One region of the Paenibacillus sp. FSL H3-0286 genome, then DNA from elsewhere that is predicted to be linked to it. Evidence: a T-box and tRNA genes for the amino acid it is inferred to sense, from the RefSeq annotation. Region 1 holds a T-box; the other holds one or more tRNA genes.

Region 1 (15,800 bases):
GTTATAGCACTTACAGCCTGTGGGAACAACAATGATAGTGCTGCTGGCAATGCTAACACATCGGAGCCGGAAATCGAGGCAGAAACAGAACTCATAATCACAGCTACAAATTACAGCTTTGATCAGGAAGAATATCATCTAAAAAAGGGTGTTCCCGTCAAAATCATTTTTAAAAATGATGACGGTAATCACGGTATCCTTATTCCAGAGTTCGAGCTGCAGCTTAATGAAAAAAAATCCTCAAAGGTGATCGTACCCGAGGAAGCTGGAACTTTCGAAATGACCTGCTCCATTATGTGTGGCTCCGGACATAGCGGAATGAGAGCTACAATCATCGTGGAATAGATTACACATAAACAGCCGATTATTAGGGATTCCCCCTGAGATCGGCTGTTTTTTTAATTTGAGCTCATTAATAAAGAGAGCTGACCCGAAATAGATCTCTCTACTCATCAGGTCAGCTCTCTTACTTGCATCCGGCACTCAACTGTCTTGCTCGATCAGTTGAATCCATTCATTATATTCATTTTGTAGCTTGGCATATTCCTCTTTAAGGTTACGATGCTCATCTGTCAGCTTGTCAAGCTCTTCCTGACGCATTTCAAACTGGAGCTGCAACAAACGAAGCTGTCCTTGAACCATTTCATAGCTTTCACCAACTTCACCTAGCTGCTGAAGCACTTCGCTACGTTCACGATCAATAGCTTCCTGCTTCATTTCAGCCTCACCGGCTTCCTGCTGCCAAATGTCGATCTCCTCACGCAGCTTCGCTTCGAGATCCGTCCACTGCAGCTGCTGATCGGATAGTTCCTCGTACTTATGCTTCCAGGAAGCTCCGTACGCCTCTGCTTCCTTCAGCACTTCCTGTTGCTCAGCAACAGTAGCAGCAGCTTCACGACTAGCTTCAGATAACTCTTCTAAGCGTCGTGTTGCCTCTTCGCCTTCTTCCTGCAACAGTTGATATCTTTCCTGCAGGCGTTCTCCTTCTTGCAGTACATCGTCGTATTGAGCAATCAATTCCTCATAACGAACACGAAGCGCAGACAATTCCTTCTGAGCCTGCACACCTTGCTCCCGAAGTACCGCTGTTTCGCGTTCTGCATCTGTACGAAGCTGAACCTCCTGATCCAGCTGCTGTACTAATCCATCGGCTTGCCCACGTAGCGTGTCGATCTCTTTCTGGAGCAACACGGATTTCTCCTCAGACTCCAGCAGATTCATTTCCAGTTCACCAATATCTTCCATGCGTTTATCCGAAAGCTCCTGCCAGTTAGCCGCCTCTGCTGCTGATCCCGCAAGCTCTTCCTGAACACGGTGCAGATTTTCACTCGTCTCCTGTAGTGACGCTCTTAGCTCTGTAGCTTCATTCTGTGACTGTTGATAACGCTGGCGTAACTCTTCCAGCTCCTCATTCAACAGTGTGCCCAGCTCAGTAGCCGTGCGCAGCTCTTCACTGAGCTGTTCTTCACGTTTAACAATCGCTTCATATTGTCCAAGAAGCGTCTGTCTTGCATCTCGTTCACTCTTAAGACTGGCTTCAGCCGCACGTAATCTGGACTGAAGTTGCCCTGTCCCACCACGAAGCTCAGCCAGCTGTTTTTCCAGCTCTTGAATATTTTGCTTATGTCTATGCTCTTGAGTGCCTTGTGACTGCCGCAGTTCCTTATTCTTGGTTTGTTCCCGCTGCAGTGCTTCACGTTCTTCCGCCAGCTCTTTGCCTAACTTCGCTTTGGTACTCTCAAGCTCTTTACCTAAGGTCAACTTGGTATCTTCAAGCTCCTTACCTAACGTCAACTTGGTATCCTCAAGCTCCTTACCCAGCGTCAATCTGGTATCTTCGAGTTCTTTACCTAATGTAGACTTGGTAACCTCAAGCTCTTCCTCCAGTGTTGACTTGGTCACGGTCAGCTCAAGCTGCAGAGCAGACAGCGTGTCTGTCTTCTCCTTGGTCAGCGTCTCCCGGATGTTCTCCAGCTCTTGCAGATGAGCAGCCTTCTGCTCCTCCAGCTGCTGCAAACGGATGGCTTCCGCCTTCGCCAGTTCCTGCCGCTGGTGTTCACGACTAGCTGCCTGCTCTTCTTCGTAGCTTGTCCGCAGTGCTTGCAGCTCTATCTCACGCTCAAGCAATTCTTCTTCCAGCTTCTTGCGTGCAGCTTCCACAGCTTGCACTGCCTCCTGAAGCTGTTCCGCATGTACCTTGCGTTCATTCTCCTGAATCTCCAAATGCCGCTTACGTTCTTCCTCCGCAGCAGCAATCAGTCGCCCAGCCTCTTCTTTGGCCGCAGCTTCAAGTCGCTCGAATTCTTCTTGCCGCTCCCGCTGTACCTCCAGCAGGCGAGATACTTCCAATCGCAGTTCACTGCGTTCACCTGTCATCATGTTTAGTTCATTTTTGAAGTCCTGAACCTGAATAGCCTGCTCCGCCATATGTACAGCTGCAAGCACCGCTATACGCGGTGTGTCCAGTCTGGTGTGAGATTTAGAAATCGTGCGCATATGTTCATCAACATAACGGGCCACTTGTTTCATATATTCAGTACTGCTTCCGACGAGTTTATAGGAAGTTCCGTATATCTCCACGGCGACACGTGTCCGGTCCATAGCCACAGTTGTGCCCTCCTTTGTATGTGTGCGGATTCTAAGCTAGTTTCACTTCTTCTATTGTAGCTTTTTTGGTAAGCATTTGGCAAAATCCCTAATATTCAATAGATTATGGCTGATATTCTCCGCTTTGCACTCTACCTAGAAAAAGCCGCAGCGAATCTCAGTTTCTAAATGGATTCGCTGCGGCTTTACACAATTCCTGCTACTTTCTTAATTCTGCACCAAAAGTTTGTTGAAGAGATGCTAATACCTTCTCATGCACCTCTCCTACTTCCTCATCAGTCAGTGTATGTTCACTATGACGATACAGCAGTGAGATCGCGATGCTCTTCTTTCCATTCTCCAGCTTACCACCAGTATAAACGTCAAATACCTGTACGGACTGGAGCAAAGAACCTCCGTTATCGCGGATGGAAGCTAGCAGATCGCCCGCTGGTACAGCGGAATCCACGACCACAGCAATATCCCGCTCCATTCCTGGGAAACGCGGAAGCTCATTATATTGCAAACGGCTTTGCGCACTTTCATATAACGGCTGCAATAAAATTTCTGCCGCATAAGTATCCACCAGATCCAGCTGTCTTTGCAGATCCGGATGAATCTGTCCCATCGTTCCGATCTTCACACGACCCTCGTTTCCGAGTAAATATACCGACGCGGAACGCCCAGGATGATATCCTTCTGGACTATCTCCTACATAGACGATTTTATCGGTCAGCCCTAAATGAGCAAATACAGTTTCCAGCGCACCCTTCAAATCAAAGAAGTCCACAGGCTGTGCCGAAACATTCCATTGCTTCACTGTTAAGCTTCCGCTAAGCAGCAGCCCCAGCACCGGCAGTTCGCGTGGCTGACGAGTCAACTGTTCTTCATCCGTGAAGAAGACGTTGCCGATTTCAAACAATGCCAAGTCGCTTTGACGACGATTGGTATTGTAGCTGGCAATATCCAAGAGTTGTGGTAGAAGGCTGGTACGCAGTACGCTGCGTTCTTCACTCATCGGCATAGCCAGCTTCACCGCTACTGCTCCTTCTGATAACTCAGGGAACATTGTGCTTTGTTGCGGCTGGATGAAGGAGTAACCCATCATCTCTTGGTAACCGCCATGTGACAATAGGCGACGCAGTTCACGACGGAGCGCTTGCTTGTGAGTTAGTGCTCCTGGCGTTGTAATTCCTTCAATTAGAGTCGTTGGAATATTGTCATACCCGTACAGGCGGGCAATTTCTTCAATAAGATCAACATCATAGCTGATATCGCCACGTCTGGTTGGGACTTGAACTTCAATCAGCCCTTGTGCGGTATCTCCACATTTGAAATGTAGACGGCCAAACAATGTCTTCACTTCCAACAAGGACAAATCCGTTCCCAGATAACGATTCAGTTTCTCTAAGGACAAGGTGAGAACCTTCTCTTGAACAGCGTCAGTTCCTGCTTGCACGATGCCTTCATGGACCGATCCGCCAGCATAACGTGCAATCAGTACGGCTGCACGGTTCAATGCAGGAATAACTGCACTTGGATCCACTTCCTTCTCGAAACGAAGGGAGGCTTCCGAGCGAAGTCCCAATTGACGCGAGGTTTTACGAATCGTTCCTCCATCAAACTTAGCAGATTCCAGAACAAGGTTTACCGTCTCAGCAGTAACCTCTGTATCCCGTCCACCCATTACTCCGGCCAGACCTACAGCTTTTACTCCATCAGCGATAACGAGCATTTGCGGCTCTAGCTTACGCTCTTGACCGTCAAGTGTAACCAAAACTTCACCTTCATGGGCAAGACGAACGCCGAGTTCTCCACCTTGTACTTTATCTGCATCAAAAGCATGCAGCGGCTGTCCATATTCCAGCATCACATAATTGGTAATGTCCACAATATTATTAATTGGACGAACCCCAGCAGCCATCAGACGATTCTGAATCCACAGCGGTGATGGTGCAGGTTTAACACCTGCAATATAACGAACTGCATAATGGCTGCAGTATTCTTCATCTTCAATCTTGACGGAAATGGAATCCGCAGCAGGACCACTGATCTCAATCATTTCGCTTTTTGGATCAGGTAATTTAACTTCACGCCCAAGAATTGCACTTACTTCATAAGCAGCACCAATCATGCTGAGGCAATCTGAACGGTTCGGAGTCAGATCGAATTCCAGAATCTCGTCATCTAAGCCGAGGACCTTGGAAATATCCTGACCAATCTCTGTCCCTTCAGGCAGCACAAGAATACCTTCTTGTTGCTCTTTTGGAAGCAATTTATCATTCAGTCCCAATTCTTTGGCCGAACAGATCATTCCTTGCGACAGGACACCGCGCAGCTTGGCTTTTTTGATATCCAGTCCTGGCAGCTTTGCGCCAACCATTGCTACAGGTACAGTTTGACCTGCAGCTACATTTTTTGCGCCGCAAACGATTTGTAGCTCCTCATCTTGGCCCACATCCACGATACATACGTTCAGCTTGTCTGCATCAGGATGTTTTTCCTTTGATTTCACATAGCCGGTTACGATGCCGGAAATACCTTTATTGCGGCGCTCTACGCCGTCAATCTCAATGCCGGCAGCGGTAATCTTCTCCGCTAGCTGTTCGGCGGTTACTCCTTCAATCGATGTATAATCAGCCAACCATCCGGTTGATACTTTCATATCCGCTCACTTCCTTTATGTTTCAGATGTATTTATTTCACTGTCGTTCGCGCTGCTTCCTGTGGGAGAACGCTCCAAAGCCATTCTCCGCCACTATCAGCCAGCGCGCCCACAAAAACTAAACGCCCTTGAATTGCTTCACAAAACTCATGTCATTACTATAGAAATGTCGGATGTCATCGATGCCGTATTTAAGCATTGCAATCCGCTCTACACCCATTCCGAAAGCAAAGCCGCTGTACTCAGCAGGATCATAGCCACCCATTTTCAGTACATTTGGATGCACCATACCTGCGCCAAGGATTTCTAACCATCCGCTTTGCTTGCATAGTCTGCAGCCATCGCCGCCACATTTGAAGCAGCTTACATCTACTTCAACACTTGGCTCAGTGAATGGGAAAAAGCTCGGACGAAGACGAATGCCTGTATTCGGTCCAAACATCTCCTGCACAAATTGTTGCAGGGTGCCCTTCAGATCACTCATTCGAATGTTACTTCCAATGACCAAACCTTCGATTTGGTGGAACTGGAAGGAATGCGTTGCATCATCATCATCACGGCGGAATACTTTACCCGGGCAGATGATTTTTACCGGAGCTTCACCGTTCATAGCCTGCATAGTACGAATCTGTACCGGCGAGGTTTGTGTGCGCATTAACAGGTCATCCGTTAAATAGAAAGAATCCTGCATATCACGTGCCGGGTGATTCTTAGGCAAATTTAGAGCTTCAAAGTTATAATAATCGGTCTCTACTTCCGGGCCTTCAGCTACACGGTAGCCCATGCCGATAAAAATATCCTCAATCTCCTGTACGACTCTGCTAAGCGGGTGAATGCCCCCTTGCTGCATACGGCGACCCGGTAAGGTTACGTCTACTTTTTCAGCCTGCAGACGTTGCTGGGTTTCCTGCTCTTGAAAAGCCTCCTGCTTCGCGCCGATAATCTCCTCAATAGCACTGCGAACCTGATTCGCTACTTGCCCGATTACCGGACGTTCCTCAGCACTAAGTCCTCCCATACCGCGCAGAACCTCTGTAAGCTCACCTTTTTTACCGAGATACTTCACTCTTAGATCATTTAGTACCTGCGGATCCATAACCTCCTGCAGCTTAGCCAGCGCTTCAACCTTTAATGCTTCCAACTTCTCTTTCATGGCCGTGTACAGCCCCCTTCAATCATTGTCTAGTTCAACAAAAAAAGGCCTTTCCTCCCGGTAAGGGACGAAAAGACCGTGGTACCACCCTTGTTAGACAAGCTGATCTATTCCCCTTAAGAGCTTCATTCCCTCTTTTGGCTGGACAGATACCTATCTCACTTTATACAGAAATAACGGTCTGTGACCGGTATCCCCTACCCTTCCCTATTAGACAGCTTAAGGAATTCAGGGAACTGCTCCGGAGTGAACTTCGACAGCTCTGCTTCTTAGAAACGCTCTCAATCCGCGGCGTCTCCTCCCTGTAAGTCAGGCACTGTGTACTCTTCTCCATCACTGCATTTCACAATTCATGCTAATTGTCAGGTATCTCTTTACTACAAGAGATATGTCTCTTTATTATATGCAAAATCTGTCGTTTTGACAAGCTGGACAAAATTAGGCTAATTTTTATCTTCTTTTAAGCTGGCTTTAAGCTTCAGAGCCATTTTTCCAACTTTTTTTCAGCTAACATTCAGCGGGGCTTGATAATTTCCATTACTAGGAAGGCTTGCTTATCCACTCGGGTGCACCTTCGCAGACTATTAACTATCCTATTGGGAGGAAATCAAATGCATGTACGGAGAATAAAAGTAGCCGCGGTGCTGCTAAGCACAGCTGTACTTAGCCAGTTTGCAGCGTATGGAGCTCATACCGCTTGGGCCGGGACTACATCCACCAAAATAGCAACAACAGCTTCCGTATCCGCTCTGGATAAACTAGGCTCCATAGCCTTGAAGACTAACATCAGCGCAAAGCTGACGGATGTCAGCTTATTAACTCAGGATGGCGGAAATATTCTTACATACACACTCAGCTACTCTAATGGAAGCAACGCTAGCCTCAATCTGGTGGACTTTTTCTCCAAAGTAACTACTAGCGGCGGTACAGTTATTCAAGGAAGCCCTATTACCAGCAGTGCAACCATCAAATCCATTGCCGCGAAAAGCAGTCAATCTATCACCTACTATGTAAACATCGGCAAATCCACCTCTTTAAACGGGGTCAAAATTTCATTGTACGGATGGGACTTCAACACCACCGATTATCAAAAAAAGCTAGGGAACTTCACCGTACCCACAGGATATTCACAAGCTGTCGCCAGAGGGCAGAGTAAAAAGATCACCCTAAACAATCTCCCTGTAACCACCAAGGCAGAGAGCCTGCAAATTTATAAATATAACGGTAAGGTCTATGCCAAGGTTGGCGTTAGCTTCACTAATCAAGGAACCAAGGTACTCAGTGATACTGGACTTAAAGGATACCTCGCTTCCGCTGGAGGATCTGTATTTGAACTCGCACTTGATGACACCAGCACCAGCTATAAAGTACAGCCTCAGGAAAAGAAGACGATCTACTATTTGACGGAAATCCCTTCTTATATGAAGACAGACAACATGGCGCTGCAATTTGCCGGAGAAGATGCCTCATTAAAAATAGCGTTGCCGGTTGTCGCCTACAATCTCCCCGCTGCAACAACACCGGATCTTGTCGTAGCCAGCAATGTCACGAAGAAGCTTACAATCAGCAATAATACAGTCGAAACACAGTTGAAAACGGCTAACGTCTATGCTGACAATGGCAACGCAAAGTGGACACTACAGTTCCGCATCAAAAATAGCGGCAACAAAGCAGTGAATGTGCCTGCCTATGAACTTGCTATTAAAGCCGCTGAAGGGTATAGCTTTCCGGTAGATACGAAGGGTTTTGCCAGCCTAACATTGAAACCGCTTGAAGAAAAGATTATTGAACTCAGCGCAGATGTACCACTCACACTCAATCAAGGAACATTGCAGCTGCAAATGACTGAGCCGGCTGCTGAGGGCAAGATCATTTTTCCTACCGCCTATTATCAGATCCCTTACACGCTGCAAACTAACAATTGGCAGGACACGGAATACCCCATTGAGAACAGTCACGGTACATTTGTTGTCAAAATTGCAAACATTCAAAGACTCCCTTGGTCTGACAAAGACCAGATCGTGGCTAAAATCAACATCCGCAACACTAAATCAACCTCTGTTCAGCTTCCTGCGCTTACAAGTGTCGTCAAAGCTGGAGAAAGTGACATCAGCAGCACTTCCCAGGTTGTCTCAGAAAGTACGCAAACCATCCTCGGTCCAAATGAATCGGCTGCTGTGTATGTCGTAGCCAATGTTCCTTATAGCTATACTTTCAATCAATTAAAAATCACCCTGCAAGAAACTTCAGGTGAAAATAAGCTTAACTTCCTTTCTCTAAGTACTACCCAACTGGACAGCCGGGTACAGAGTGTTGCAGCTGAAAATTCTTTCCATCTTGAGCTTGAAGGTAAAAAAGCGGAATTACTTGTACGCCGGACCCTCGTGTACCCAGGTACAGATTCAAATCTCTTGTACACAGAACTAGAAATGAACAGTGAGGAATCGCGTAAATCCGAACAGGCTCAACTCGTAGCCTATTACAAAACACAAGACAATCAATATTATGAAGCCGAAGTCACCCAGTCCAAAACCTCCACCAGTCCTAACGGAAAAAGTCTGGTCACACTCTGGAGTAAGCTCCCTCTAGGTATAGATCCAGCGAACCTTGTCCTTTATATCGGGGAGGGTGTTTCAGAAGGCAAGCTTACCGCTCCTGACGGCCAATCGACGGGTTACATCAATACGGTATCACTTGGACTGAACCAGCTGGGAGTGGAGCCCAAAGGCAATCTTTTGAACGTGGAAATGTTTCCTTATACCCTATCCGTTACAAATGCAGTCGCCACCGTCACCGCTGGTAAAGATACGCTCAGCACTGTCCTAACCTACAACATGTCAGCCAGCACGCTTTATGAATCAGGCACCTACGAGCACAAACTGGTGTTGGAGCTGATTGACCCCTTAGGACAAAGCATGGAAAAAACATTAACACTTGGCACAGATCTACAATTAGGTAACTTCAAGTCGTACACCACAACCTTCACAAGCAGCCTGTACAAAACACTGGGTGGCGGCGCAATCCGGTTGAATCTATACGACGAATTCCAAGGCCATCGAAATCTGCTGGGAACACAAACCTATGTCGTCACTTATCAGGGGGCATCAACGACTTCGAACAGCAACTCTACTTCTGGCACAGATCCAGACACCAGCAATACATCCGGCAATTAATATGATGAGCTAGGGAGGATAGAAATGAAGAAGAAAAAAATAGTGTTCTGGACTCTTGGAGTAGTAGTTGTAGCCACAGCAGGAATGCTGGTGTATACATTGTTACCTGATAAGAACAGTCAAGCCGCTGAAGTGCCTATTAATACAGCTACCGTTACAAAGGGCGATATCGTAGTTAGTGTATCCGGAGCCGGCTCCGTGATTGCTACAGAAACTGGTAAAGTAAAAACGAAGGACAGCGGGACCGCAGCTGAGGTTCTTGTCAAAGAGGGCGATCTCGTGAAAAAAGGCCAGACTTTGATTACCTTTGAAGGCAATGATCTGAGTGACAATCTCAAGCAGGAGCAAACTTCACTTGCCTCGCTTGAGACCGATCTTGAGGACAAGCAGGAGCAATATAAGAAGCTGGCCGTGGCAGGTGCATCAGAAGATGAGCTAGGCAATGCCAAACGTTCGATTGAAAAGGCCAAAACCGACATTTCGGCGCAACAGGAAAAAATAGCTTCTGTCCAAGAAGATATGCTTCCTCCTGATCCGTTAACGGCTCCTATTGATGGAACTGTAACGACAGTTAATATTGCAAGCGGCGAAAAAGCCATGGACGGCTCTGAACTCATCGACATTACCGATTATGCTAATTTAAGTGTAGTTGTGCAGGTGGATGAGCTTGATATTCCTACTGTAAAGCTAGGGATGCCTGCCACTATTTCATTGGATGCTCTGCCTGATACGGAATTCAAGGGAACGGTTACGAAAATAGCTAATGAGGGCACCGCCTCAAACGGTGTTTCCCTCTTCGATGTTACCATAGGTCTAACAAGCTCCGAAGGTGCTCTTGTTGGAATGTCTGCGGAAGTTTCAGTAACCACTGCTGAGAAAAAGGATGTATTAACAGTACCTATTGAAGCTGTACAAGAAAGAAACGGAAAATACACAGTTTCTATTCCTCTAGCAGCGGGTTCAGCCGCAACTTCCAAAACTGCTGGCGAGGGCCAAGTACCAATGCCTAGCGGTGCCCCTGACGCTCGCGGCGGCGCTATGCCCAGCGGGGCTCCTGACGCCCGCGACGGCGCTATGCCCAGCGGGGCTCCTGACGCTCGCGGCGGCGCTATGCCCAGCGGGGCTCCTGATGCTCGCGGCGGCGCTATGCCCAGCGGGGCTCCTGACGCTCGCAGCGGCGCTGCCGGTGGAAGAAATCGCGGCAATAGCTCAGGACAGATGGTCACTGTCGAAGTGGGTCTCCATGATGAGAGCAGCATTGAAATTGTCAGCGGACTCCATGAAGGGGACCAGGTGATCATCCCTACCGTAATCTCTACGAAAACCGGAACAACCAGCACGGAAACGGAAACTAGAGGTGGTATGGGCGGTATGGGTGGCGCTGGCTTCGGCGGCAGTGGCTTTAGTGGGGGTGGCGGCTTCACCGGAGGTGGCGCTGGTGGTATGGGCAGCGCACCAGGTGGTGGCGGAGGTGGCGGCAGATGAGTGCTTCAGCACCTCTGATCGAAGTTCACGACATGTCCCACGGCTACACAATGGCCGGAGAAACCATGACGGTCTTAAATAGCCTTTCCTTTACAATTGATCTGGGGGAGTTCGTAGCTATTATTGGTCCCTCCGGTTCTGGTAAATCAACACTCATGAATATGCTTGGTTGCCTCGATATCTCCGATGAAGGAAGTTATCTTCTAGATGGACAAGAGGTTCGCAAGTTATCCGACAATAAGCTCGCAACGATCCGCAATGAGAAGATCGGCTTTATCTTTCAAAATTTCAACCTGCTCCCCAAGCTGTCAGCCATTGAAAATGTGGAGCTGCCATTGATTTATCGTGGCCTCCCCCATCGGGAAAGAAGACAACTAGCACAGGAAGCACTCATTAAAGTAGGGCTGGAGGATCGGATGCATCACCGCCCTTCTGAGCTTTCGGGAGGACAGCAACAGCGGGTAGCGATTGCCCGGGCTATGGCGGGATCTCCCCCTATTCTACTCGCCGATGAACCAACCGGGGCACTGGATACGCGAACAGGGCAGGAAGTCATGCAAATGATACGTGAGTTGAATAAGCAAGGACATACCATTATCCTTATCACACATGATCTGGAAATAGCTAAACAAGCGGAGCGGATTATTCGTATTCAGGATGGCAACCTCGTGGAAGATCGGAGGAATGCGGGGTGAAATTGTACCAAAGCATGCGAATGGCCCTGAAGAGCATCAACAGCAGTAAGGTTAGAGCGTTTTTAACGATGCTTGGGATTATTATTGGAGTCTCTTCGGTCATCATTCTTGTTTCTGTTGGACAAGGAACTACTTCACAGATCACAGAGCAGCTAAACGGACTAGGCACAAACCAACTCACTGTAAACATTACTGGCCGTGGGGCGACTACCTCTCTCACCTATGAGGAAGCCCTTGCTCTAGGGGATATAGAGGGTATAGCAAATGTAGCTCCTGTGATCAGCGGCAATGCTACAGCCAAGAAGAAAACGGACAACGTTAGTGTAACTGTAGAAGGAATCACCCCCTCTTATGAGGAGGTTAAGGATTTTCATGTACAGGCGGGCCGCTTCTTGCTTGATATTGATAACGAATACCGGCAAAAGGTAGCGTTGATCGGTTCAGGTACGGCCGAAGATTTATTCGGTACAGATAATCCTGTAGGGCAGAAGGTCCAGTTAAACGGGATTAGCTATAAAATCGTTGGGCTTTTAGAAACAAAAGGCTCCAGTCTAAGTGGTTCCAACGACGATATCATACTAATTCCTATAAGCACGGCAGAACGCCAATTAAAAAGCAAAGGCGTACGTTCCATCACCATTAAGACAACTTCAGCAGATACTGTAGCAGCTGCAAAAGAAAAACTGGAAAGTACGCTTGATGCTAAATTCAATTATGCGGATAATGCTTTTAGTGTGTTTGATTCTCAGGAAATGCTGGAAACTGTCAATTCCACAACAGATACACTTTCCATGGCGCTTGCAGGCATAGCAGGCATCTCACTTTTTGTCGGCGGCATCGGAATCATGAACATCATGATCGTATCTGTCAATGAAAGAACACGTGAGATTGGTATCCGTAAAGCAATTGGTGCCAAAAAATTCGATATCCTCGCTCAATTCATGATTGAATCCATCGTGCTCAGCGGTTTGGGTGGGGTGCTTGGGGTCGGCATTGGTATCGCGGGCAGTTGGCTGCTGGGGAAATACTCTGCACTTACAGTTTCCATTGCTTGGGATATGGTACTGATTTCTTTTATTTTCTCCTTACTCATCGGCGTGATTTTTGGAATGATGCCTGCGAACAAAGCCGCACGACTTCGCCCCATTCACGCACTGCGTAACGAATAATGAATGATTAGCTGTCCTATAGTCATTAAGATGACTAAGGGCAGTTTTTTTCAGCAGCTGTAAAAGGTATCATTTATGCTCGAGTTGGGTAATAGGAACCATCGGTTTGAATATAGATAATTCAATAGGCCCATACACTAAACTTTAAATTTTGTCATTTTGATTATTATCTGAGTAAAGATTGCTCTATAAGCAGCACGTCCTATATACTTGATATACTAGAAACTACCATTTACTCACACGTACACTTTCCTATGTTTTCCCACTATGTATACAACACCTCTTTTATCCCAAAAGCACCTTCAAACATCAGTGAATGTATTAAATTACGCCTGACCATAGATTGCGTTCTGCAGGTTCTACTTAAGCAGCAATAGATTTTCTTAATCATCTTATACAGGGAGAAGATGACTGTGGCAGGATTCTTTGAGTTCAAGGTAACACGCAAACTATTCTATGTCTTCGCTGCAATCTCCGTCCTTCTGGTTGGGATCAGCGTCGCCTCGCTACTCTATTTAAATTACACGATTAATAGATTGTCAGATTCTCTTTATGATGATATATATCAGAACTCTAAGCTTATACTGAGCGCCGATCGTGATCTGCATCAAGCCGCTGTAGCCTTGCAAATCGCAATGGGTCCAAACCTAACAGCCGCAGAAGATGAACAGTTCACTAAGGAATTTATAGATAATAATCTTCAAGCGGAGGAACGAATAAGTGTAGCAAGATCAAATATCAACGCTATAAAAAACCCTTACAGTGATATGAAACAAAGTGGAATTATCCTTTCCGAATTAAAAAACGAGCTCAGCTCCTTCGAAACTACCATTATCAAATGGAAAAATTCAGGGTATACGCTAATAACAGAACGGACGAAGAGCAGCTGGAACCCAGATTCATATTCTGCACTCACCCTAAACTCGCAATTCAATGAAGCTAGGGCACATCTCGATCAAGCAGAGGACTTGATTGGCAACTACGCCTTGCAAGTAACGGATGGATTTGGAGATAAAAAAAGCGCTTTGTTCTCTCTTTATTCACTCCTCTTATTTGTGTTTCTCCTAGTTATTATTTACCTTGGACGCAAAATCATCTGGCTCCAGAATGAAATGCTGGAAGAACAAACACTTTATCAGCTTATCGGTGAAACCATGTCTGATTTCATTATTTTGACGGATCCCAACGGGTTGATTCTATATGCTTCTCCCTCACACTCCAGTATTCTAGGTTATGTGCCTAAAAAAGGAGATCCGTTATCCAACTACATACGTGAACCGGAAATTGCCTGGGCTAAATTAAAAAGTGTTGTTCAGGGAACTCCGCGTATTTCTGAACTGCGCATGCGCGGAGCAGAAGGCCAATGGGTATGGCTTGAAACTAAGGTGTCACCTGTTCTCGGCAGCCGTAAATTCCCAGCACAATTTATGCTATTATCTCGGGAAATTACCCAGCGAAAACAATACGAAGAACGACTACATAAGCTAGCCTTCTATGACCATTTAACAGCGATTCCCAACAGGGCTCATTTCAAAATGTATATGGAGAACCTTATCACCCAACCCGAAGGACGGAGGCAAAATATTGCGCTTGCCCTGCTGGACTGTGATAGATTCAAGCAGCTAAATGATACCTTAGGCCATCTGGCTGGAGACGAATTTCTTCAGCTGCTCTCCCGTGAACTTCAGCATACGGTTAAAGGAATAGGTCAGGCCTTCCGGATCGGCGGAGATGAGTTCGCAGTTGTACTGCATCGATTCACTTCTCCAGAGATGCTTGATGAAACACTGCAGCGGTTACTTAAACTGTTCAACAAGTCTTGGTCTGTTGATAACGGGTCCAGCTTCCATACCTCCGCGAGTATCGGAGTCGCTTTATTTCCTGAACACGGAAGCAGTATTAATGAACTGCTGCGTGCCGCCGATTTGGCGATGTATCGCTCCAAAGACCATGGTGGCAATAAAGCCAATCTCTACTACGAGCTTGTGGACGAAGGGTTAGCTAACCAGACCATTGTAAAACCATAAGAGCAAATAAAAAGCTGTCTCAGGAAAAATCAACCCTGAAACAGCTTTTTTTGTATGGCCTCTAACTGCTTAACCGAAGATGATCTTCTGAAATTTCGTCAATCTCCTGATCACGATCCCGAACTAAGACCTTGGTTAACTCTCCATTCGTAGAACAATCAATGAAACGGTCTCCGTCCCCATCTTTTTCTTCCCAATCATTAAGCCGCAAAATATATCCGATAGTTTGGGTATCTGGCAGCACTTCGATGCGGGCTACTGCACGCCCGTTCTCCATATAACGGAAATCGCATTGTCCATCCTGGATTCCTGTATCCCAAACCCAAAGATTCCAGCCTTGGTAATTCTGATCTGGGCGTTCATAGTGTATTTCGATAATTTTAGAGCGTGGGGCTGGCTCACCACATTCATCATAAAGGACCATCATCGACAACCCTTCCACCTCTACCTCATTGCCTTCGATTCTGCGGATGGCTTCTATCCCGGCACGGGTATGGTCTACTACTACGTTCCAACTATCAGCAACCTCAGGAAGTGATACCGACATCCGGTCATTATTAGCATTGAAGACAACGGTAATATTATTCCAGAGATCACCTCCTGCATGGCTTCTAAGCAGATACGATACTATTCCGCCATCACAACGCAGAAATTCTAAGGAGCGTTCAATTTCCTGGCGGCCATGCAGACGAAATGCCGGATGTGTACGCCGCAGCTCGATCAGACCTTTATAATATTGAAATACGGGCTTAAATGCACTTTTCATATTCCAGCGGATCGAGTTGACCGCATCACCGCTGCGGTAGCTGTTATGATCTCCAAATTTACTGCGCAGGAGCTCATCTCC
Region 2 (15,800 bases), 2.8 Mb from region 1:
TGTACATTCGCTGGACGATCCGTCTTTTTCCGTCTGTCTGCAACTGTCATTCCCCGCGTCAGCTTGCCTTCGGTCTCCACCGTTACATATAGATGCTCAGATTCAAATAGTTCCGGATGCAGCAGCCAGGCAACAGCACATGGATCATGCAGCGCACTGCCGACATAGCCCATTTTTTTACCGTAAATCGAATAGAAATCCAGCAATTCTCCGACCATTGTAGACACTGGTCCCCGCTCTTTCAATGCTAGGATCTCATCTTCAAAAATAGCAGCCTTATCGGTCACATCCAGACCACTCATTGTGATCGGAATCCCCGACTCAAACACAATACGGGCTGCTTCAGGATCTACATAGATATTAAACTCCGCAGTAGAGGTGACATTCCCATAAGAGATACCTCCCCCCATCAGTGAGATTTTTTCAATTCTGTCTTTAATCTCTGGATAAGCCGTGATTAGCAGTGCGATATTTGTTAAAGGAGCCATCGGCACGAGCGTAATCTTCTCCTCTGAAGAACGGATGATATTCAGCATAAACTCCACAGCACCCTGCTCTACAGGGCGGAATTTACTTGGAGGCAAAAGCGGCCCATCCATGCCCGATTCTCCATGCGCTTCCTCACCTGTAACAAGCTTGCCGAACAGTGGGCCAGCAGCCCCTTTAGCTACAGGAATGTCAGCATTCACGAAGCTGATCACCTTCAGGGCGTTTTCCGTGATTTTATCTAAAATTTGGTTTCCACCAACCGTTGTAATCCCGCGCAGATCTAACTTCTCCGAATTTGCTATGGCAAGCAGTATCGCTATTGCGTCATCATGCCCTGGATCGCAGTCAATAATAATAGGTGTTGGCATAGTTACTCACTCCTTGTCTGTGTATCAATCATTTCAATCGCTATTTAACTAGCGGACTTTTAAGTTTTTTATTCTTTTTTCGTGTCTCAGATACTGCGTAGATCACAAGTCCAATTACTGTGGCTACATAAGGAAGAGTGGCGATTAGCTCCGCAGGAATCTTTAACACCTGTAGCGCATTCGACAATGCATCTGCAGTACCAAATAATAAAGAGGTCAGCGCCGTGCCTACGGTCGTACTTCTTCCCATCGACTCAGCGGCAATGGCAATCCAGCCCCGGCCAGCGATCATATCGCGGGTAAACAGTGACAAATACCCCATCGACATATAAGCACCGCCTAAACCGGCAAAAAATCCGCTAAGCAGCAAAGCCATATACTGTATTTTCACAACACTTACACCCACGGATTGAGCCGCATGTGGATTTTCACCCACTGAACGAATGCGCAGTCCAAGCGGTGTACGGTTTAATAGATAGTAGACAACAAACACAGCCAATATAGAAACATACGTCAGAATGTGATGCCCCGATAAAATAGGTCCAAGCACCGGGATATCCTTCAACAAAGGAATCTGGACACTAGGCAGAACTTTACTCGCCAGAGAAGTGGAAGAACCCTTGTCGCCACTAAGCAGATAGAGGATAAACACAGTGCCTCCCGAAGCGAACATATTAATGGCCACACCCCCGAGAATGATATGTGTTTTGAATTTCAGGGTGAAAAAAGCTAATATTCCAGCGATCAATGTTCCAGACAGCACCGCCCCAAGCAGACCTACCCATGCGCTATGTGTATAGCTGCTTATGATGACACCCGCTAAAGCGGCAACAAGCATGATGCCCTCCATCCCAATGTTAATGATCCCTGCACGGTTGGAGATGAGTGCGCCGAGCGCGGCGAACAGAATCGGAGTCGTCACGCGAAGGACAGAGAACGCAAAGTCAGTTGTAAAAATCACATCAAACAAACTATTCACGCTTCCTTCGCCTCCTTCAAGAGCATCCGATTTTTCCAGAATTTCAGAAATTGCTCAGCCGAAATCAGAAGAATGATAATTGCCTGTATGATTGAGATCATCTCTGAAGGTACATCAGACAGACGCGCCATCATGTCAGCCCCAATTCGAATGTACGCTAGGAACAATGCAGAGCCGATTACGGACAGCGGATTATTTTTGGCTAACATCGCTACAAGGGCACCATCCAAACCATAACCAGGCAGTGACGTCCATTGGAAACGGTTATACATCCCCAGCACTTCTACGGAACCCCCCATACCTGCGATAAAACCTGCAATCAAGTGGACGAGAATAATAACCTTGGCTGTCTTCATACCGGAATAACGGGCAAAGTCCCGGTTGATGCCTGTCATGCGCAGCTCATATCCCCATTTCGTTTTGTATAGGAATAGATGAGCTGCAATAATAAGCACGATAACGATAATAAGACCGGTATGAATACGGGTGCCCGAGACCATTTTACTCAGCAGTGCCGTTTTCTCGAATTTGTAGGATACATTGGCAAAAGCTTTAGCATCACGCAGATGATAGTTCAGTAGGTATAGCCCTACTCCGAACAAAATATTATTGAACATTAAGGATGTAACCAACTCATTAGCATTCCATTTTGCCTTCAGAATACCAGGTATTGCCGAGAGCAACGCTCCTACAATTGAACCTGCAGCAATAGCTACCATCGGATGCAGCCAGCCGTCCAGCGTTAAATGAATAGCCAATACGGAAGTTACAACACCGGAGAAATAGAAAATCCCTTCACCTCCCAGGTTGAACATATTGGCTCGAAACAACAAGGATACTGCCAACCCAGTGAACATGAGCGGAATCGCCATCTCAATCACATTACCAATATGACCTTTACTGGATAACGGCTCTAATAGGAATATACCAATCGTCTTCACAGGCTGATTACTGACCAAAGAGATGATCAGAAAGGCAATAGCGAGTGCAATAACGATTACCGCCGATGTCCGAATGTACTCAAAATATTTAACTTTAAACATGATTTACGGCCCTCCCGATGTGCTCCTCGTCCTGTCGATGAATCCCCAGCATATAAAGACCTAATTCTTCCTCACTAACCTTAGATGGCTCCTCGAAAAAGGCAACAATCTTACCCTCGTACATTACTAACAGACTATCGCTGATCTCCAAGATCTCATTCAAATCTGCCGACACTAGCAAAATCGCGCAATCGTCTGAACGTAATTCCAACAACTTTTGATGTATGAACTGGGCTGCGCCTATATCCACACCCCGTGTCGGCTGTTCTGCAATAAGCAGCTGCGGTTCAGTCGAACACTCTCTAGCTACGACTACCTTCTGCATGTTACCACCTGACAACATTCCTATGGGCTGAGAAGGTCCTGAACAGCGGACTTTAAATTCCTCTACAAGGGATACTGCTAGCTTGGCAATTCGTGAGCCATTCAAAAAAAGACCTTTATTCATTGCTTTTGTACGATACTGAGTAGATAGCAGATTATCAGCTATGCTTGCCTCACTAGCGATCCCTTGCCGCATCCGATCCTCCGGTATATAGGAAACGCCTAGCTTACGAATATCCAAAATATCCGATTCACGGATATCCTTTCCCTTCACTAGTACAGAACCCTGACTTGAGACACCTCTCAAGCTACCTGTAAGAGCTTCAATGAGCTGTGTCTGCCCGTTGCCTTCTACACCAGCAATCCCAACGATCTGCCCACCACGTACCGCAAAATTGATATCCGACAATAATGCTTTGCCATCTGCATCATTCACACCGAGTCCCTGCACCGTTAGTACTGGCTCACTAACAGCCAGAATCTCTTTGTCATATTTCAGCACGACATCTCTGCCGACCATTAACCGCGAGATTTCCTGTTCTGTCACATCCTGTGTTTGAAAAACACCTTCACTACGGCCGCTGCGCATAATCGTAATTCTGTCGCAAATCGCTTTGACTTCCTTTAATTTGTGCGAAATAAAAACTATCGTATGGCCCTGTTCCCTTAATTGCTTAAGCTCGCGGAACAATTCCTCTGTTTCCTGTGGAGTCAACACCGCAGTTGGCTCATCAAGCACCAGAATTTTCGCACCACGCAGCAGCGCCTTAAGAATCTCAACCTTTTGCTTCATCCCAACTGTAAGATCCTCTACTTTTGCCTTTGGATCCACGGCCAGATTGTATTTCCTTGCGGTCTCTTCCGTCATGCGCACAGCCTCGGCATAATTGATGCCAACTCCTCTGCGCGGCTCCATACCCAGCACCATATTCTCTGCCACCGTAAAAGAAGGTACCAACATGAAATGCTGGTGGACCATGCCGATGCCTCTATCAATGGCGTCCTGAGCGGATTGCAGCTTTACTTTTTCACCCTTGATATAGATCTCGCCTTCACTTGGCTCTTCCATGCCGAACATAATCTTCATTAAAGTCGATTTACCTGCACCGTTCTCACCTGCAATCGCATGTATTTCTCCCTCACGTAAAGAAAAATGCACGTCTTTATTTGCAACGACGCCATTGGGATATACCTTGGTAATTCCCCGCATTTCCAGCAGAGCTGTGTACATAGGTCTCAACGCCTTTCAACTTGGAGGTCTGCAAAAATATACAGCTGGAATTCCCCTGACTAGAAGAATCTCCAACTGTAGGTTTATCTCTATAGAGCTGATCTTAAGGTTTAAAGCTTAAGGCTTAAGGCTTAACTGCGTTACGAATAGCTTCTACCTCTGCGGTTTCCATCCCCATCGCATTATCCACTTTAATTTCTTTATTGATCAGCTTTTGCTTCACTTCTTCAACCTTGGCCTGAAGATCAGCCGGGAATACATTTTTATAAATATCATTCTCAGCAATACCTACACCATCATCTACAAAGCTCAATACATCACGTTTGCCCATTTCTAGCGTACCCTCTTGCAATCTCTTCACTGCACCTAGAATAGCCGTATCAATCTTTTTAATAGATGAAGTAACGATTAGATTTGCTTTTTCACTATCTGTATCGTTAATCAACATTGCCTGATCGGAGTCTACACCGATTGCATATTTTTTCTTCTCTTTAGCTGCGTCAAAGATCCCAAGACCTGTACCCCCAGCCACGTTAAAAATAACATCCACACCGGAGTTATATTGAATTAGAGACAGCTCCTTACCTTTTGCCGGGTTAACAAAATCACCAGCGTACGACACAGCCACTTTTACATCAGGATCAACGTACTGAGCACCTTGAATGTAACCGACCAAGAAAGCATTAATCCCCGGAATATCCATACCGCCCACAAACCCAATCACATTCTCAGGGGTAGCATTCGGCATATCCGATTGTGTAGCTAATGCTGCTACGGCACCTGCCAAGAAAGATACTTCATTTGTCGCATAAGACATGTTGTACATGTTATCTGGTGCTTCATCGATGTCGGTATCATAATTAATGAATTTTTTGTCTGGATACAATTCTGCCGTTGCATTAAACATCTCTGTAATTTCAGAACCGCCAGAAATAATTACATCCCAATCCTCGGAAGCGATATCGTTAAATGTAGGCTCCCATTTCGTTTTATCAACGCCCATTTCAACAACCTTTGTTACTGCACCAAGTTCATCCTTAACCTTTTGCAAGCCGTTATTAGCGGAATCAAAAAATGATTTATCCCCAAGTGTCCCCGGAATCAGCAATACAACCTTGAGTTTATCCCCTGCACCTGTTTCTCCACCCTCAGCAGCGTTTGATCCAGTATTCGCAGAAGAACCGTTATTGGACGTGTTATTCCCACATGCTGTGACCAGAACCATCACCATTAATAACAACAAAGAAAGAACTTTTTTATTCATTACTCTATTCCACCCCTAATTTTAGTTGGTTAGTAATCCGCAGAATCCCATCTTCACCCATTGTATAATTCACGGTTTAAATGGAAATTCTCTTTTTTCCAAATAAAGTATCATTAAAAGTAATAAATTTAACGTTTAGGCTCAAAAATAGCAATAAAAATACCATTATTATTAATAATCCGCTTTATTTCCGAACGAGATGGCCAGTCAGGTTGCGAACTTTCGGATTTATTGATACGATCATAACAAATATTATTAAAAATAATTATATGATTTCGGTCATAGTTTTGTACGATTCGGCTAAAACATAAGTATTGGAGGATCATCATGGATCGTGTTCTATATATTGTAAGTGCCACACATGAGCTAAATACTTATATCCCTCCACACCAGCATGAATGCTACGAACTAGTCTATTATTTACAGGGGGTAGGGACAACCAATGTTGGCCCACGAAGTTACCATTTTCGCTCCTCTTCTTTCGCGCTTGTGCCACCCAATCATAAACATGACGAGCACCACCGTGAGGATGCAAATGTATTATTTGTAGGCTTCCACTCGGAACACCCTAATATGAGTAATCTGCTCGGCGTATATGAAGATGATAAAGATCAGACCGTTCTTCAAATCCTGCTGCGAATGAAAGCAGAGTTTACACGCAAGCAAGACGGATTCTCTGAGCTTCTAAACCTACAAATGAGCGAGATTACCGTCCATCTTATGAGGCTTCTTAGTGCCTCTGGATATCAATCCCCAACAGAAGATCGAGTACAATATGTCCTTAATTATATGAATGAGCATTATCGCCATAAATTGTCCGTCGAAACACTATCAGAAATGTCCGGATATAGTTACGATCGTTTTCGCCATCTATTTAAAGAACGTTTCGGGTCTTCACCCCTGCGGTATTTGCTGTTAAAACGCCTGGATTATGCAAAATCTCTATTACGTCATACTCAGATGCAAATCTCTGAAGTATCCGCTGCTGCAGGTTTTGTGAACGATGCCCAATTCTGCAATATGTTCAAACGAGAAATAGGTCTTACTCCGCGAGCATTCCGCATTAATAATCAATCAGGTTAATCACTAATCAGATTAAAAAAGCCGTTGAATAGAGAGTTTCTCTATTTCAACGGCTTAATGCTGTAAACCCAAGAACATAAAGAAAAAAGGTTTGTAAGAATGCTTTTATAAGCAATCTTACAAACCTTTTTAAGATACCGGCGAGAGGACTCGAACCTCCACGGTTTCCCACTCGATTTTGAGTCGAGCGCGTCTGCCATTCCGCCACGCCGGCACATATGAACTAAATGGAGGCGCCACCCAGATTTGAACTGGGGATAAAGCTTTTGCAGAGCTTTGCCTTACCACTTGGCTATGGCGCCATGAAAACTTGGAGCGGACGACGGGAATCGAACCCGCGACCCTCGCCTTGGCAAGGCGATGCTCTACCGCTGAGCCACGTCCGCATAAAATGGCTGGGGATATAGGATTCGAACCTATGAGTGACGGAGTCAAAGTCCGTTGCCTTACCGCTTGGCTAATCCCCAATAACATTTTAAAGTAAAATGGGGCGACTGATGGGTCTCGAACCCACGAATGCCGGAACCACAATCCGGTGCGTTAACCCCTTCGCCACAGTCGCCATATTAAGTTGATATTGTTGCCATTATTCATTTTAAAGTAAATGGGGCGGCCGATGGGTCTCGAACCCACGAATGCCGGAACCACAATCCGGTGCGTTAACCCCTTCGCCACGGCCGCCATATTAAACTTTAGAAAGAACTTGGCAGGGGCAGCAGGAATTGAACCCACACCAACGGTTTTGGAGACCGTTGTTCTACCTTTAAACTATGCCCCTAAAAACTGGTGGAGGATGATGGATTCGAACCACCGAACACTCACGTGAGCAGATTTACAGTCTGATGCGTTTGGCCACTTCGCTAATCCTCCAAGGATGGTGCCGGCGAGAGGACTTGAACCCCCAACCTACTGATTACAAGTCAGTTGCTCTACCAATTGAGCTACACCGGCATGGCACTCATTCTTTTGTGATGATAAATGGTGGCTCGGGACGGAATCGAACCGCCGACACGAGGATTTTCAGTCCTCTGCTCTACCGACTGAGCTACCGAGCCATGATGAAAATGGCGGAACCGACGGGATTCGAACCCGCGATCTCCTGCGTGACAGGCAGGCATGTTAGGCCAACTACACCACGGTTCCAAAAGATATAATTGCTTAAGTTAATTGGTTGCGGGGGCAGGATTTGAACCTGCGGCCTTCGGGTTATGAGCCCGACGAGCTACCGGGCTGCTCCACCCCGCGTCAGTAAGAAAGTGTTATGGTGGAGGCTGAGGGGATCGAACCCCCGACCCTCTGCTTGTAAGGCAGATGCTCTCCCAGCTGAGCTAAGCCTCCATAAACAACAATTGTTATTGTACCAAAGTCCACTAGGATAAATCAAGTGAAAATTTGGTGACCCGTATGGGATTCGAACCCATGTTACCTCCGTGAAAGGGAGGTGTCTTAACCCCTTGACCAACGGGCCATACTAATTAAAAATTTGTGGCGGAGAGAGAGGGATTCGAACCCTCGAGACGCTTGTGGCGCCTACACGATTTCCAATCGTGCTCCTTCGGCCAAACTCGGACACCTCTCCATATGGCTCCCCGAACAGGACTCGAACCTGTGACAACTCGATTAACAGTCGAGTGCTCTACCAACTGAGCTATCAGGGAATATTCATACCAGGCTTGATGCCTGAAAACTGAATCCGAAACGAATTTGCATTCTAAGTATAGGATAAGCCCTCGACCGATTAGTATTGGTCAGCTCCATGCATTGCTGCACTTCCACCTCCAACCTATCTACCTCGTCGTCTTCAAGGGGTCTTACTAATTGGGAAATCTCATCTTGAGGGGGGCTTCACGCTTAGATGCTTTCAGCGCTTATCCCGTCCGTACGTAGCTACCCAGCCATGCTCCTGGCGGAACAACTGGTGCACCAGCGGTACGTCCATCCCGGTCCTCTCGTACTAAGGACAGCTCCTCTCAAATTTCCTGCGCCCACGACAGATAGGGACCGAACTGTCTCACGACGTTCTGAACCCAGCTCGCGTACCGCTTTAATGGGCGAACAGCCCAACCCTTGGGACCTACTTCAGCCCCAGGATGCGATGAGCCGACATCGAGGTGCCAAACCTCCCCGTCGATGTGGACTCTTGGGGGAGATAAGCCTGTTATCCCCAGGGTAGCTTTTATCCGTTGAGCGATGGCCCTTCCATGCGGTACCACCGGATCACTAAGTCCGACTTTCGTCCCTGCTCGACTTGTAGGTCTCGCAGTCAAGCTCCCTTATGCCTTTGCACTCTGCGAATGATTTCCAACCATTCTGAGGGAACCTTGGAACGCCTCCGTTACTCTTTAGGAGGCGACCGCCCCAGTCAAACTGCCCGCCTGACACGGTCCCCGTACCCGATAAGGGCACTAGGTTAGAACCTAGATACGATCAGGGTGGTATCCCAACGGCGCCTCCACCGAAGCTTGCGCTCCGATTTCTACGGCTCCCACCTATCCTGTACAGATCGTACCCAAATTCAATATCAAGCTGCAGTAAAGCTCCATGGGGTCTTTCCGTCTTGTCGCGGGTAACCTGCATCTTCACAGGTATTAAAATTTCACCGGATCTCTCGTTGAGACAGCGCCCAAGTCGTTACGCCATTCGTGCGGGTCAGAATTTACCTGACAAGGAATTTCGCTACCTTAGGACCGTTATAGTTACGGCCGCCGTTTACTGGGGCTTCGGTTCATAGCTTCGGGTTACCCCTAACCACTCCCCTTAACCTTCCAGCACCGGGCAGGCGTCAGCCCGTATACTTCGCCTTGCGGCTTCGCACAGACCTGTGTTTTTGCTAAACAGTCGCTTGGGCCTTTTCACTGCGGCCCCCTCGTGCTATTCACACTACCGGGGCACCCCTTCTCCCGAAGTTACGGGGTCATTTTGCCGAGTTCCTTAACGAGAGTTCTTCCGCGCGCCTTAGAATTCTCTTCTCGCCTACCTGTGTCGGTTTGCGGTACGGGCACCTTCTCCTGGCTAGAGGCTTTTCTTGGCAGTGTGAGATCATGACCTTCGCTACTACAATTTTCGCTCCCCATCACAGCCCAGCCTTATCGATGTGCGGATTTGCCTACACATCAGCCTCACTGCTTAGACGGACATCCATCAGTCCGCGTCACTACCCTCCTGCGTCACCCCATCGCTCATAGCGGATTACGGTGGTACAGTAATTTCAAACTGTTGTCCTTCGACTACGCCTTTCGGCCTCGCCTTAGGTCCCGACTTACCCTGAGCGGACGAGCCTTCCTCAGGAAACCTTGGGCTTTCGGCGGATCAGATTCTCACTGATCTTTTCGTTACTCATACCGGCATTCTCACTTGTGTAGTGTCCAGCGCTCTTTTCAGTACACCTTCAACCCCTACACAACGCTCCCCTACCCCAGATACATACGTATCTAGCCATAGCTTCGGTGGTGTGTTTAGCCCCGTTACATTTTCGGCGCAGAGTCACTCGACCAGTGAGCTATTACGCACTCTTTCAATGGTGGCTGCTTCTAAGCCAACATCCTGGTTGTCTGTGCAACTCCACATCCTTTCCCACTTAACACACACTTGGGGACCTTAGCTGATGGTCTGGGCTGTTTCCCTTTTGACAATGGATCTTAGCACTCACTGTCTGACTCCCGGCAATAAGTATATGGCATTCGGAGTTTGACTGAGCTTGGTAATCCTTGCGGACCCCGCACCCAATCAGTGCTCTACCTCCACTACTCTTATACCGAGGCTAGCCCTAAAGCTATTTCGGGGAGAACCAGCTATCTCCGAGTTCGATTGGAATTTCTCCGCTACCCCCACCTCATCCCCGCACTTTTCAACGTACGTGGGTTCGGGCCTCCAGTGCGTGTTACCGCACCTTCACCCTGGACAGGGGTAGATCACACGGTTTCGGGTCTACGTCCACATACTAATTCGCCCTATTCAGACTCGCTTTCGCTGCGGCTCCACCTTCTCGGCTTAACCTTGCATGTTAAACGTAACTCGCCGGTTCATTCTACAAAAGGCACGCCATCACCCATTAATAGGGCTCTGACTTTTTGTAAGCACACGGTTTCAGGTTCTATTTCACTCCCCTTCCGGGGTGCTTTTCACCTTTCCCTCACGGTACTGTTTCACTATCGGTCGCCAGGTAGTATTTAGCCTTAGCAGATGGTCCTGCTGGATTCATACGGGGTTTCACGTGCCCCGCACTACTCGGGATCCGTCTCGGAGAGAACACAGTTTAGGTTACAGGGCTTTTACCTCTATCGCGGGCCTTTCCAGACCTCTTCACCTACCATATTCCTTTGTAACTCCATGTGAGACGTCCCACAACCCCTAAGAGCAAGCTCTTAGGTTTAGGCTGTTCCGCGTTCGCTCGCCGCTACTGACGGAATCACTATTGTTTTCTCTTCCTCAGGGTACTTAGATGTTTCAGTTCCCCTGGTCTGCCTCTACATTTCCTATGTATTCAGAAATGAGTAACTGCGAATTACCACAGCTGGGTTTCCCCATTCGGACACCCCCGGATCAAAGCTTGCTTACAGCTCCCCGAGGCAGTTTCGTTGTTCGCCACGTCCTTCGTCGGCTCCTGGCGCCTAGGCATCCTCCGTGTGCTCTTATTAGCTTAACCTTGATTTTTCCGCAGGAAAATATCATACGATGACATTCTCTTTGGAATCATCTCACTAATAACATTTACTTGTTTGCACAAGTTGCTAAAAGATGTTCTAAAACGCAAATTCGTTTCGGTATCCAGTTTTCAAGGATCAAGTCTTACTTGAGAGCTTAAACTCTCAAAACTGAGCAACGAGTGAGTAACAGGCCTAAACCTGAGTTTTGGAAGTTAAACTTCCGATTTGAATGTCCTCATTGCAGAGAACGATTCTCCATAGAAAGGAGGTGATCCAGCCGCACCTTCCGATACGGCTACCTTGTTACGACTTCACCCCAATCATCTACCCCACCTTCGGCGGCTGGCTCCCTTGCGGGTTACCCCACCGACTTCGGGTGTTGTAAACTCTCGTGGTGTGACGGGCGGTGTGTACAAGACCCGGGAACGTATTCACCGCGGCATGCTGATCCGCGATTACTAGCAATTCCGACTTCATGCAGGCGAGTTGCAGCCTGCAATCCGAACTGAGACCGGCTTTGATGGGATTGGCTCCACCTCGCGGCTTCGCTTCCCGTTGTACCGGCCATTGTAGTACGTGTGTAGCCCAGGTCATAAGGGGCATGATGATTTGACGTCATCCCCACCTTCCTCCGGTTTGTCACCGGCAGTCACTCTAGAGTGCCCAACATTACTTGCTGGCAACTAAAGTTAAGGGTTGCGCTCGTTGCGGGACTTAACCCAACATCTCACGACACGAGCTGACGACAACCATGCACCACCTGTCTCCTCTGTCCCGAAGGCCGCTGCTATCTCTAGCAGATTCAGAGGGATGTCAAGACCTGGTAAGGTTCTTCGCGTTGCTTCGAATTAAACCACATACTCCACTGCTTGTGCGGGTCCCCGTCAATTCCTTTGAGTTTCAGTCTTGCGACCGTACTCCCCAGGCGGAGTGCTTACTGTGTTAACTTCGGCACCAAGGGTATCGAAACCCCTAACACCTAGCACTCATCGTTTACGGCGTGGACTACCAGGGTATCTAATCCTGTTTGCTCCCCACGCTTTCGCGCCTCAGCGTCAGTTACAGCCCAGAAAGTCGCCTTCGCCACTGGTGTTCCTCCACATATCTACGCATTTCACCGCTACACGTGGAATTCCACTTTCCTCTTCTGTACTCAAGCCACCCAGTTTCCAGTGCGACCTCAGGTTGAGCCCAAGGTTTAAACACCAGACTTAAATAGCCGCCTGCGCGCGCTTTACGCCCAATAATTCCGGACAACGCTTGCCCCCTACGTATTACCGCGGCTGCTGGCACGTAGTTAGCCGGGGCTTTCTTCTCAGGTACCGTCACTCCGGTAGCAGTTACTCTACCGGACGTTCTTCCCTGGCAACAGAGCTTTACGATCCGAAAACCTTCATCACTCACGCGGCGTTGCTCCGTCAGGCTTTCGCCCATTGCGGAAGATTCCCTACTGCTGCCTCCCGTAGGAGTCTGGGCCGTGTCTCAGTCCCAGTGTGGCCGTTCACCCTCTCAGGTCGGCTACGCATCGTCGCCTTGGTGGGCCGTTACCCCACCAACTAGCTAATGCGCCGCAGGCCCATCCCTCAGTGACAGATTGCTCCGTCTTTCATTCTTCTCTCAGGAGAAAAAAGAAATTATCCGGTATTAGCTACCGTTTCCGGTAGTTATCCCAGTCTGAAGGGCAGGTTGCCTACGTGTTACTCACCCGTCCGCCGCTAAGTCACTTTGAAAGCAAGCTTTCAAAGTGACTCCGCTCGACTTGCATGTATTAGGCACGCCGCCAGCGTTCGTCCTGAGCCAGGATCAAACTCTCCAATTAGTATTGAAAAGAGCGATATGCTCATTTTGAAACATCTGACGAGAAAATTAATTCTCTAATTTTGGATTTCACTTACGTGATTTCCTACTCACTCGTTGTTCAGTTTTCAAAGATCAAGCTGTTATTTCGTCGATGTGTTGTTCAGCAGCGACCTTTATAATATATCACAGCGTCCTCGTTTTAGTCAACCTTTTTTTTAATTTCTTTTTTCGGTTGTCTTTCGAATGTTTTCGAAAGCACATCTCTGTGTCAGAGGGACGAGTTATAATTTAACACATGAACAAGGAAAGAGTCAACCATTAATTTTTCCGAATAAATATGAGCGTTTCATATTAGTAAACAAACAAAAAAGAGAGTGCTCAGCCTCTCCCTATCCTTGCTCATCTCTCTATAATTAAACATCTTCTACTGTATCTAATTTATCTCTATAATGTATAGCGGATCGCATGCCCTTCTCCCTCGTGAACATCAGCCCAAGATGTAATCTCTCGGATTAGCGAACGAGAAACCAGCTTTCGTAAAACAAGGGGTAGTTCAGACTCTAATTGACTCAGACCTGAATGCTGCAGTAATTCTTTAATGCTCCATGCTTCCTTACGGCTATTCAAAATATTAAAGAGCAATAGACAACAGTCCGTCATTTTGGACATAATCCCAAATTCACATGCAAGAAGCACAAGCTCCACACGTTGCTCTAAGGTCTCAGTACTGACCGTTAACTCCTCATAAAGTTTATGAACAGAGGTATTCATGCTTTTAACCTGCTCCCAAATAGCTGGCTCGGGGAAAGCACCCACTTCACTCACTTCTATTCTTGCCCAATGGTATAAGGCTATCAATACACAGTTGTAAGCATCCATAATAAAGCCAGCCTCTATATAGCGCTTGGATTTCACATACATATGCAAAAAGCGAGCAAACTCCATAAATGCGACCCGTTCCTTGATCGGTCCTTCAAATTGCAGTATCTCACGTCGCATTTCCTCTAGTATTCCCTTGGGGTCCCAGATCACTTCCCCCCTCATCAAACTGATAAGAAGTTCGTTATTATCCCCTGCCATAACAGCCTGCTCCAAAGCAAAAAGGCCAATATGGACTGACTGGGTCCGTTGGTCACCGGCAATGGTATGGCGAACAATATGCTCTCTATCCTGTTCTTCATGCAATACTAACACTACCATATCAAAATCTTGAAGAAGTGCGCTTTGAAACGGAATATCCCCATTCTGCCGCAAAACGACCGCTCCTAAAACATTCTCATCAAACGTTTCTCCACTCAACAAAGTTACATTGGACAGTTCCATGCTTCCCTCCATTAAATTTGGCGATTTTGCGTCCAGTCAGTTATAATTCAGTTATAATTATTATTCTACATATGAAAGACAGTTCCTTCTGGACAACCCAACTATATTTAGTTAGGAGCAAACACTCATGAAGTTTAAAACGGCTAAGATCAACGCTTTTCGCACATGGGGATTACTGCTCACAATGCTCGGAATGGGACTTATGGTTTTGGGTACAGCGGGCATCGTGTTTTGGGGCTCAACTGGAAAAGTATTCGCTGGAATCGGTCTTGTAATCGGTTTAATCTCAATGATGGCAAGTCTTGCAATCTATTTCTGGGCTGGGATGCTGTCAACTAGCGCAGTCCAACTGGAATGCCCTGAATGTCACAAGCTGACCAAAATGCTGGGCAAAACAGACCGCTGTATGTTCTGCCATACCATCCTTACTATGGATCCAGCTGAGGCCAATATTACTGCGGAACAACTTAAGAGTCAGCAGCTTAATCAATAAAACACATCTTACAGAAGCTTATTACTAGCGATTTATAATGCAATCAAACATTTGCTTAATACAACAAAGGGGCCCCTATATTGGGAGCCCCTTTGTTTATTATGAATGAAATAATAATTACTTATGAATCCCTTGTAATGCCTCCCACGCAGACGGATTACTAAAGCTGCGATTCCATGAACCAATGCCACCAAGCCCTAAAGACTTAGCAAGCTCAACTCTAGCTTTTAAAGAAACTTTGTCTTCGATCCATATTTTTTTAAGAGCGCCATCTTCCTTATACTCAACGTAATTCTGCCCTGCTGCCTTATCAAAGGTTGGGGTCAGCTTCTTCTCTTTAATAATTTTTTCAACGGCATTCATACTAACCGATTTAGAGCTTACTTTGGTCTTGCCATCCACCTGGGCCTCAGTCCAGATTCTAGTGTACAGTGGAATCCCTAGAATCAGCTTCTCAGGCGGCACATCGTCTTCCTCTATAATCCGGCTTAACGAGCTTTCTACCCACGGCAGAGACGCAACAGAGCCCGCAACAGGACTAGCAGCCCAATGCTCGTCATAAGCCATAACAATAAGATAATCAACTACTGAATTAAGAGCTCTACGATCAAGGAATGCTGACCACATCTCACTGTTAGATTTAGGGGTTACGTCTATGGAGACGATTAAGTTTTTGGCTTGAGCCATAGGTTTTAGCTCTCGCATAAATTGTGTAACATTCTCCCCGTCTTTCGTATATACATTCTCAAAGTCAATA

The links. The T-box of region 1 lies ahead of pheS (phenylalanine--tRNA ligase subunit alpha). A T-box ahead of a tRNA ligase gene usually reads a tRNA of that ligase, here a tRNA-Phe.
Region 2: it encodes a tRNA-Phe, which carries the amino acid that the T-box ahead of pheS (phenylalanine--tRNA ligase subunit alpha) is inferred to sense. The anticodon was not compared.

What each region holds. Positions count from the first base shown of each region.
Region 1 covers NZ_CP150285.1:1,920,189-1,935,988, reverse strand. The annotation lists gene MHB37_RS08270 (cupredoxin domain-containing protein) at 1-345, shown strand, start outside; gene MHB37_RS08265 (hypothetical protein) at 484-2,601, opposite strand; gene pheT (phenylalanine--tRNA ligase subunit beta) at 2,807-5,251, opposite strand; gene pheS (phenylalanine--tRNA ligase subunit alpha) at 5,370-6,404, opposite strand; T-box leader at 6,465-6,750, opposite strand; gene MHB37_RS08250 (hypothetical protein) at 7,016-9,577, shown strand; gene MHB37_RS08245 (efflux RND transporter periplasmic adaptor subunit) at 9,602-11,062, shown strand; gene MHB37_RS08240 (ABC transporter ATP-binding protein) at 11,059-11,757, shown strand; gene MHB37_RS08235 (ABC transporter permease) at 11,754-12,926, shown strand; gene MHB37_RS08230 (sensor domain-containing diguanylate cyclase) at 13,340-14,953, shown strand; gene pulA (type I pullulanase) at 15,015-15,800, opposite strand, start outside.
Region 2 covers NZ_CP150285.1:6,159,208-6,175,007, forward strand. The annotation lists gene MHB37_RS27375 (nucleoside hydrolase) at 1-857, opposite strand, end outside; gene MHB37_RS27380 (ABC transporter permease) at 898-1,836, opposite strand; gene MHB37_RS27385 (ABC transporter permease) at 1,833-2,879, opposite strand; gene MHB37_RS27390 (ABC transporter ATP-binding protein) at 2,872-4,434, opposite strand; gene MHB37_RS27395 (BMP family ABC transporter substrate-binding protein) at 4,559-5,698, opposite strand; gene MHB37_RS27400 (AraC family transcriptional regulator) at 6,026-6,781, shown strand; tRNA gene MHB37_RS27405 (tRNA-Leu) at 6,917-6,995, opposite strand; tRNA gene MHB37_RS27410 (tRNA-Cys) at 7,010-7,083, opposite strand; tRNA gene MHB37_RS27415 (tRNA-Gly) at 7,093-7,167, opposite strand; tRNA gene MHB37_RS27420 (tRNA-Gln) at 7,174-7,248, opposite strand; tRNA gene MHB37_RS27425 (tRNA-His) at 7,268-7,343, opposite strand; tRNA gene MHB37_RS27430 (tRNA-His) at 7,387-7,462, opposite strand; tRNA gene MHB37_RS27435 (tRNA-Trp) at 7,486-7,559, opposite strand; tRNA gene MHB37_RS27440 (tRNA-Tyr) at 7,566-7,651, opposite strand; tRNA gene MHB37_RS27445 (tRNA-Thr) at 7,657-7,732, opposite strand; tRNA gene MHB37_RS27450 (tRNA-Phe) at 7,761-7,836, opposite strand; tRNA gene MHB37_RS27455 (tRNA-Asp) at 7,847-7,924, opposite strand; tRNA gene MHB37_RS27460 (tRNA-Met) at 7,950-8,026, opposite strand; tRNA gene MHB37_RS27465 (tRNA-Val) at 8,044-8,119, opposite strand; tRNA gene MHB37_RS27470 (tRNA-Glu) at 8,175-8,249, opposite strand; tRNA gene MHB37_RS27475 (tRNA-Ser) at 8,268-8,360, opposite strand; tRNA gene MHB37_RS27480 (tRNA-Asn) at 8,364-8,439, opposite strand; rRNA gene MHB37_RS27485 (23S ribosomal RNA) at 8,500-11,426, opposite strand; rRNA gene MHB37_RS27490 (16S ribosomal RNA) at 11,689-13,246, opposite strand; gene MHB37_RS27495 (nucleotidyltransferase-like protein) at 13,672-14,550, opposite strand; gene MHB37_RS27500 (DUF2614 family zinc ribbon-containing protein) at 14,678-15,043, shown strand; gene MHB37_RS27505 (glycosyl hydrolase family 18 protein) at 15,161-15,800, opposite strand, start outside.